2 regions of the Variovorax rhizosphaerae genome follow, and region 2 is predicted to be linked to the other one. Evidence: riboswitches for the same ligand, from Rfam matches in the RefSeq annotation. Region 2 holds a riboswitch; the other holds the start of a gene.

Region 1 (4,419 bases), on a different contig from region 2:
GCAGGTCATGCACCTGGCCGGTAGTGCCGGGGTACTGGGCCAGCACGCCGAAGAAATCGCCGCTCGCCATGAGGTGCGGCAGGGTTTCGGTCGCGGTGCTGACCTTGATCTCGATGCCCAGCGGCGCGGCGCGGGTCTTGATGACTTCGATGGTCTGCGGATGGCAGTCGCCGGCCACCAGGAACACATTGCTCTTGCTCTTGACGCTGCGACGGGCGAGCGTCATGGCCTCGGCGGCGGCGGTGGCTTCGTCGAGCATCGAGGCATTGGCGATGGCCATGCCCGTGAGGTCGCAGACCATGGTCTGGAAGTTGAGCAGCGCCTCCATGCGGCCCTGCGAGATCTCGGCCTGGTAGGGCGTGTAGGCGGTGTACCAAGCCGGGTTCTCCAGGATGTTGCGCAGGATCACGCCGGGCGTGTGCGTGCCGTAGTAACCCTGCCCGATGAAGTTGCGCGCCACCTTGTTCTTGCTGGCGATGGCCTTCAGCTCGGCCAGCGCGGCGGCCTCGGTGATGGCGGGCGGCAAGTCCATCGGATGCGAGCGGCGGATGGCCGGCGGCACGATGCCGTCGATCAGTTCCGCGCGCGTGGCATGCCCGATGACGGGCAGCATGCGCGCCTCGTCGGCGGGCTCGATGCCGATGTGGCGCGCGACGAATTCTTCGGCATTTTCGAGTTGGCGCAGGGAGGGCAGGGCGTTGGGCATGGCGTGTTCTGTCTAGGAGGAGGATGAATGCGGAAAGAGGTTGCGGAGGACGCGCGGGTCGCGTCCTTCACGTACGACCCGGTCCGCATTCAGCGGCGTTGGATCAAGCCTCGGCCGAAAACTTGTCGTAGGCCGTCGAATCCATCAGCGCATCCAGTTGCGCTGGGTCGCTGAGCTTGACCTTGAAGAACCAGCCGGCGGCCAGCGGGTCGGTGTTGGCCAGCGACGGGTCGGCGCGCAAAGCCTCGTTCACCTCGGTGACTTCGCCCGACACGGGCATGAACACATCAGCCGCGGCCTTGACGGACTCCACCACGCCGGCCACTTCGCCTTGCGCGTAGTCCTGGCCGACCTGCGGCAGGTCGACGAACACCACGTCGCCCAGCGCATCCTGCGCGTGCACGGTGATGCCGACGGTGACGGTGTCGGCGCCGGTGGATTGGACCCACTCGTGGTCCTTGGTGTACTTGACGGTCATGAATGCTCCTGGAAAAAAGTCTGACGAAAACTGGATGAATCAGCCGCGGAAATAACGGGTCGGCACGAAAGGCATGGTGGTCACTTCCATCGGCACGGGCTTGCCGCGCACGATGGCCTGGATGCGGGTACCCGGCTCGGAGAAGGCCGTGGCCACGTAGGCCATCGCGATCGGGCGGTCGGCCGTCGGGCCGAGCAGGCCGCTGGTCACCTTGCCGATGGGATGGCCTTCGAAGGACTGCAGTTCGCTGCCGTCGCGTACGGGCACGCGCTCCAGTGCGACGAGGCCGACGCGCTTGCGCGTGAGCGTCTTCTGGTCGACATGGCCGGCCAGGTCGCCGGCAACGGCCAACTGCGTCAGGATCTTGTCGGCGCCCGGGAAGCCGCCGGCGCGCGCACCGCCGGTGCGGCGCACCTTCTGCATCGCCCAGTTGAGCGAGGCTTCGACTGGTGTGGTGCTGGTGTCTATGTCGTTGCCGTAGAGGCAGAGGCCGGCTTCCAGGCGCAGCGAATTGCGGGCGCCGAGGCCGATGGGCTTCACCTCGGGTTGCGCCAGCAGCAGGCGGGCGAGGGCGTCGGCGTCGCTGGCGGCGACCGAGATCTCGAAGCCGTCTTCGCCGGTGTAGCCGCTGCGGGTCACGAAAGCCGGGATCGCGCCGATCTGCACCGCGCCGCCGGTCATGAACACGTAGCGCTCGACGCCGGGCGACAGGCGCGCCAATGTGCCCGCGGCCTGCGGGCCTTGCAACGCCAGCAACGCATGGTCGGGCAGCGGCTGGACCGAGCAGCGTCCGCCGATCCTGGCCGTGATGTGCGCGATGTCAGCCGCCTTGCAGGCCCCGTTCACGATCACGAAGATCGAGTCGTTGCCTTCGTTGAAGAACATCAGGTCGTCGAGGATGCCGCCGTTGTCATCCAGCAGCAGGCCGTAGCGCTGCTTGCCGGGCGCGAGGCCGATCACGTCGACCGGCATCAGCGTCTCGAAGGCGGCGGCGGCATCCGGGCCGACGAGCCGCAACTGGCCCATGTGCGAGATGTCGAACAGGCCCGCGGCTTCGCGCGTGTGCTTGTGCTCTGCCATCAGGCCGCTCGGGTATTGCACCGGCATCGAATAGCCGGCGAAGGGGACCATGCGACCGCCCAGTTCGACGTGCAGGTCGTGCAGCGGGGTCTTGAGCAGCGTGGTGTCGGAAGCAGTGTCGGGAGAGGAGGCCATGGGGCTTTCCAGTGGGGCAGTCGAGTTCCATGACGCAAGCCATGGGCCACCCCTGCTGTCCGCTTTACCTGAGAGATTCGCCCCACGATCGGGGTTTGCTCCTTCGGTGGGCCGCGTGCTTCCGCGACCTCTCTCCAGCAAGGAAACGCCCGTGTGACCGGGCGCCTTGTCAGTCCTTTTGCCTGAGCGTTCGGACCCATGCTTTTGGGGCCCTGCGCCTTCGGCGGCCCCGTCTGGCGGGGCGCTCTCCTGACCCCGCGAGTGTAGCGGTTCGCGGCCTATTTGAAGCCGAGCGCGTGCGGCATCCAGGTGCTCAGCGCGGGCACGAAAGTCAGCAGCACCAGCACCGCGCCGTGTGCCCACAGGAAGGGCACCAGTTCGCGCACCAGTTGCGACATCGGCACCTTGGAGACGTTGCAGGTCACGAACAGCAGGCCGCCCACCGGCGGGGTGATCATCCCCAGCGTCAGGTTGTAGATCACGATCATCGCGAAGTGCACCGGGTCCACGCCCAGCTTCATCGCCACCGGCGCGAGGATCGGCGCCAGCACCATCACGCCCGGCAGCGGCTCGATGAAGATGCCGAACAGCAGCAGGAACACGTTGACGATGATCAGGAACATCCACGGCGAGAGGTTCATGCTCACCAGCCACTCGGCCATCTGCTGCGGAATGCCCTCGATCGTCAGGATCCAGGCGAAAGAGGCCGACAGGCCGATGATGATCAGCACCGAGGCCGACAGCAGCGCCGAGCGTTCCAGGATGTTCGGCAGCGCCTTCCATTCCAGCGTGCGATAGACGAACTTGCCGCACACCAGCGCGTAGAACACGGCCACGACGGAGGCCTCGGTCGGCGTGAACCAGCCGGCGCGCATGCCGCCGAGGATCACCACCGGCAGCAGGATCGCCGGCAGCGCCTTCCAGGTGGTCAGCAGGATCTCGCGCAGCGGCGGCGTCTCGCCATCGCCCTTGTAGTTGCGCTTCTTCGAGACGTAGAAGTTGACGATGCACATCGCCACCGCGATCAGGATGCCCGGCAGGATGCCGGCCACGAACAGCGTGCCGACCGAGACGGATTCGTCCTGCAGCGCATAGATGATCATGATGATCGACGGCGGAATGATCGGCCCGACGATCGCGGTCGACGCGGTCAGCGCCGCGGCGTACGAGCGGTCGTAGCCGGCCTTGTCCATCATCTTGATCAGCATCGATCCGGGGCCCGCGGCATCGGCCAGCGCGGAGCCGGAGATCCCGGAGAAGAAGGTCAGCGACACCACGTTGGTGTAGCCCAGCCCGCCGCGCCGGTGCCCGACGAACTGCCCCGCGAAGCGCAGCAGCACCTCGGTCAGCGAGCCGCCGCTCATGAGTTCGGCGGCCAGGATGAAGAAGGGCACCGCCATCAGCGGAAAGCTGTCGATGCCGGTGAAGGTCTCCTTCAGCAGCACGAGCAGCGGATAGCTCTCGGCGAGGATCAGCGTGGCCGCGGTGGCCAGGCCGAGCGCGAAGGCCACGGGCACGCCGATCGCGAGAAAAATGCAGGCGGAAACGATGAGAACGATGCTGGCATCCATGTCGTTCTCCCTACAGCGACGCGCTGGCGTTGGCGTCGAAATGCTCGTCGGACGCGAACTCCCTGCGCAGCACATACGGCTTCACCACGAACAGGAAGTGCACGATCAGCAGCACGCCGCCGATCAGCATCGCGCTGTAGATGTAGGCGAACGGAATCTGCGTGACGGCCGTGAGCTGGAACATGGTGCGCTGCATGTAGAGCCAGCCGTACCAGACCATGAAGCCGAAGAAGGCGAACAGCAGCGCCGCGACGACCATGCGCACCGCGATCGCGCCCGCGCGCGGCAGCGCGTCCTGCAGGTTCTCGACCGCGATGTGGCCGCCGTAGCGCAGCACCGGCCCGGCGCCCAGGAAGGTGAGCCAGATCATCATGTGGCGCGACACCTCCTCGGCCCATTCCAGAGACTGGTTGGTAAGGTAGCGCAGCGCCACGTTGGTGAAGATGATG
Region 2 (4,419 bases):
CGAACTGGGCGTGGTCATCGGCAAGCGCGCACGCTGGGTGTCGCAGAAGGAAGCGCTCGATTTCGTCGCGGGCTATGTGCTGATCAACGACGTGAGCGAGCGCGAATGGCAGCTTGAGCACGGCCTGACCTGGGACAAGGGCAAGGGCTTCGATACCTTCGGCCCGATCGGCCCGTGGCTGGTCACGCGCGATGAAGTGCCGAACCCGCAAAAGCTCGGCATGTGGCTCGACGTCAATGGCCAGCGCATGCAGACCGGCAACACGAAGACCATGATCTTCAACGTCGCCAAGCTGGTGAGCTATGTGAGCCAACTCAACACGTTGGAACCCGGCGACATCATCACCACCGGCACGCCGCCGGGCGTCGGCATGGGCATCAAGCCCGCGCCCGTGTTCCTGAAGAAGGGCGACGTGATGACGCTGGGCATCGATGGGCTGGGTGAGCAGCGCCAGGAAGTGGTGCCGTTCAAGCTTTGAACGAGTAGAAATCGGGAACCTGACGCAGAGGACGCGAAGGTTCCGCGAAGGACGCGAAAGGAATCCAGAAAACTTCTTCTGGGTTCTTTCGCGTCCTTTGCGTTTCTTCGCGACCGTCGCGTACGGTCAAGCCCGCATTCGCCTGCTTGCAAATGCGCTCAGTGCTGAAAGGCGAAATCAACCTCGGGCGCCAAGCCGCTCACGATGTGCGCGATCGACTTGCCGGAACCGCAGGCATGCGTCCAGCCCAACGTTCCATGCCCTGTGTTGAGGAAGAAGTTCGGCAGCTTGGTCTTGCCGATCATCGGCACGTTGCTCGGCGTGGCCGGGCGCAGGCCGGTCCAGAACTGGGCCTTGGTCGTGTCGCCCGCACCTGGAAACAGTTGCTCCACGCGTCGCACGATCGCCTCGCAACGGATGCGGTTCAGGTCGCGGTCGTAGCCGTTGAGTTCGGCGGTGCCGGCGATCCGCATGCGGTCGCCGCGGCCGTCCTCTGACGTGTAGCGCGAGAACACCAGTTTGAATTCGTCGTCCGTCAGCGAAACCTGGTAGGCCTTCGATGCGTCCTTCACAGGCAGCGTGACCGAGTAGCCCTTGGCCGGGTAGATCGGCAATTCAATGCCCAGCGGCTTGGCATAGATCGGGCTCAGCGAGCCCATCGCCATCACGTATGCATCGGCCTGCAGGCGCTGGAAGCGGCCTTCGATGTCGGTGGCCTCCACGTGCTCGACTCTGCCGCCGGCCTCGCGGATCGCGGTCACCGTGTGGCTCATCAGGAATTTCACGCCGGACGCTTCGCAGAGCTTGACCAGCTCACGCGCGAAGCGGTTCGCATCGCCTGATTCGTCTTCGGCGGTGTAGGTGGCGCCGGCCAGTTGCGGCCGGATGTGGGCCAGCGCCGGTTCGAGCTTCACCGCTTCGTCGGCAGAGATGACGAGGCGCTCGCAACCCAGCGCGCGCATCTGCTCGGCCGGCTTCAAGGCGCCGTCGAACTCCTTCTGCGTCGTGTAGAAGTGCAGGATGCCTTGGGTGCGCTGGTCGTAGCCAAGGCCGGTTTCGCTGCGCAGCGCCTGCAGCATGCTGCGGCTGTAGGTGCCCAGGCGCACGATCTGCTCGATGTTGTGCTTCGTCCGTGCCGGCGTGCATTCACGCAGGAACTGCAGGCCCCACATCCATTGGCGCATGTCGGCGCGGATGCGGAACAAGAGCGGTGCGTCTTCCTTGCCCAGCCATTGCAGCACCTTGATCGGTGCGCTCGGGTTGGCCCAGGGTTCGGCATGGCTGACGGAGATCTGGCCGCCGTTGGCAAAGCTGGTCTCTGCCGCCGGTGTGGCCTGGCGGTCGACCACGGTGACTTCATGGCCGAGTTTCTGGAGGTAATAGGCCGAGGTGACGCCGAGCAAGCCGGCGCCCAACACGATCACGCGCATGGGAGGTCCTTTGAAATGATTTCAAAAGCCGCTCCCCCTGTCCTTGTTACCTGAGAGTTTCGACCGCCGCGCCCGCGGGGGTGTTGCTCCTTCGGTGCATCGGGCGTGTGCCCGATGGCTCTCCAGACGGCGATATCGATGGGTGCAGTACATGACCCGGTGAGGGGTCGACCTGAGCGTTCATGGGAGTTTGCGCCTTCGGTGGAGCGGCCTGGCCGCTCGCTCTCCTGCAGCCGCGAATTCTAGGGTGGCCGGTCCGGATCTCCAAAGGGAAACGTTGCAAGCCCTGACGTTTCGACACGGATGTGGCCTTGCAGCACCACATGGGCGAACCCGGCATCACCGGACTGCAGGGCCTTCGCGAAATCGACCGGACCGAGGCCCGGCGCGTGACGCCGGTAGTCATTGCACTTCTGCCGCAGGCGCGACGACGGCACGTTGGGCATCGCGGGCGAGGCAGCTTCAGCAACGCACCGCCGGGTCGCGGGGGTGTCGTCGAAACCTGCCGACCCGCGCAATAGTCCACCAAATGACGGGGGCTTTGCGCTTCTGTCTTGATTGGTTTGGCTGCAAAATAGCACGACCGTTCGTTTTATTGAATTCAACAATCCATGTCCGCCACCGCCGTGTCCGCGAAAGCCTCGCGAACCGCCCAGAAGGGCCAGCAGACCAAGGCCGCCATCGTCGATGCGGCGCTCAACCTTGCCGCCCAGATCGGTCTCGAAGGCCTGTCGATCGGCGCCGTGGCCGAACTCACGCAGATGAGCAAGTCGGGCGTCTTCGCCCACTTCGGCTCGCGCGAGGAACTGCAGATCTCGGTCGTCCGCGAGTACCACGCCCGCTTCGAGCAGGAGGTGTTCTACGCCGCCATGCCGGCACCGCGCGGCCTGCCGCGGCTGTGCGCCATGTTCGACAACTGGATGAAGCGCACCTCGGTCGAGATCGATTCGGGCTGCATCTACATCAGCGGCGCTACCGAATTCGACGACCGCCCAGGGCCCGTGCGCGATGCGCTGGTCGAGTCGGTCAGCATCTGGCAGGCGGCCATGTTCCGTGCCGTGCAACAGGCCACGGCCGAAGGCCACTTCCGCCCCGACATCGACGAGCGCCAGATCGCCTTCGAGATCCATGGACTGATCCTCGCGTCGCACTATGAAGCGCGCTTCCTGCACACACCCGGTTCCATCGAGCGAGCGCGCAAGGGCTTCGAAAACATCATCAACCGCTTTGCGACCCCATCAGCACCGCGGCTCTCCCTCACGCAGCCGTCGCCCACGCGCCAAGGCTGATTCCCTTTTCCTTTACCAATAAACCTGCTCAGGAGCTTTCGCACATGCCTTCCTACACCCCGCCGCTGCGTGACATGCAATTCGTGCTGCATGAAGTCTTCCATGTCGCCGACGAATTCAAGGCCATCCCCAAGCATGCCGATACCGACGTCGACACGATCAACGCGGTCATCGAGGAAGCCGGCAAGTTCGCTGCCGAAGTGACCTTCCCGCTGAACATCTCCGGCGACGAAGAGGGTTGCACGCTCGACAAGTCCACGCACGAAGTCACAGCGCCCAAGGGCTTCAAGGAGGCGTATGCGCAGTTCGTCGAAGGCGGCTGGCCGGCGCTGTCGTGCAGCCCCGAGTTCGGCGGCCAAGGCCTGCCCTACGTGCTGAACCAGTGCTTGTACGAGATGCTCAACAGCGCGAACCAGGCCTGGACCATGTACCCCGGCCTCTCGCACGGCGCGTACGAAGCACTCCAAGCCCACGGCACGGACGACCAGAAGAAGACCTACCTGCCCAAGCTCACCAGCGGCGAATGGACCGGCACCATGTGCCTGACCGAGCCGCATTGCGGCACCGACCTGGGCATGCTGCGCACCAAGGCAGAGCCCCAAGCCGACGGCACCTACAAGATCACCGGCAACAAGATCTTCATCTCGGCCGGCGAACACGACATGGCCGAGAACATCATCCACCTGGTGCTCGCGCGCCTGCCGGACGCGCCCAAGGGCAGCAAGGGCATCAGCCTGTTCGCGGTGCCGAAGTTCAACGTCAAGGCCGACGGTTCGCTGGGCGATCGCAACCCGATCTTCTGTGCCGGCCTCGAACACAAGATGGGCATCCACGGCAATGCGACGGCGCAGATCGCCATCGACGGCGCCATCGGCACCATGGTCGGCGAACCCAACAAGGGCCTGGCCGCGATGTTCGTGATGATGAACGCCGCCCGCCTGGGCGTGGGCAACCAATCGCTCGGCCTGACCGAAGTGGCCTACCAGAACGCGCTGGCCTATGCCAAGGACCGCATCCAGATGCGTTCGCTCTCCGGCGTGAAGGCCAAGGACAAGGATGCCGATCCGATCATCGTGCACCCCGATGTCCGCAAGATGCTGATGACCGCCAAGGCCTACGCCGAAGGTGGCCGCGCGCTGCAGGTCTTCTGCACGCTGCTGCTCGACAAGGAACACCACCACCCCGACGAGAAGGTGCGCAAGGACTCCGGCGAACTCGTCGC

Evidence for each region. A riboswitch is a leader RNA that binds a small molecule or an ion and turns the genes downstream of it on or off. The one in region 2 is predicted to bind glycine.
Region 1: linked by a shared signal. The riboswitch ahead of gcvT (glycine cleavage system aminomethyltransferase GcvT) and the one ahead of WKW82_RS10675 (D-amino acid dehydrogenase) in region 2 are both predicted to bind glycine.

Annotation. Positions count from the first base shown of each region.
Region 1 is NZ_JBBKZT010000005.1:154,735-159,153, forward strand. Features, by position in the region: gene gcvP (aminomethyl-transferring glycine dehydrogenase) at 1-706, opposite strand, end outside; gene gcvH (glycine cleavage system protein GcvH) at 810-1,184, opposite strand; gene gcvT (glycine cleavage system aminomethyltransferase GcvT) at 1,224-2,399, opposite strand; glycine riboswitch at 2,445-2,547, opposite strand; glycine riboswitch at 2,568-2,653, opposite strand; gene WKW82_RS12215 (TRAP transporter large permease) at 2,678-3,970, opposite strand; gene WKW82_RS12220 (TRAP transporter small permease) at 3,981-4,419, opposite strand, start outside.
Region 2 is NZ_JBBKZT010000004.1:317,245-321,663, forward strand. Features, by position in the region: gene WKW82_RS10670 (fumarylacetoacetate hydrolase family protein) at 1-478, shown strand, start outside; gene WKW82_RS10675 (D-amino acid dehydrogenase) at 637-1,908, opposite strand; glycine riboswitch at 1,936-2,044, opposite strand; glycine riboswitch at 2,048-2,148, opposite strand; gene WKW82_RS10680 (hypothetical protein) at 2,151-2,354, opposite strand; gene WKW82_RS10685 (TetR/AcrR family transcriptional regulator) at 2,520-3,197, shown strand; gene WKW82_RS10690 (acyl-CoA dehydrogenase C-terminal domain-containing protein) at 3,242-4,419, shown strand, end outside.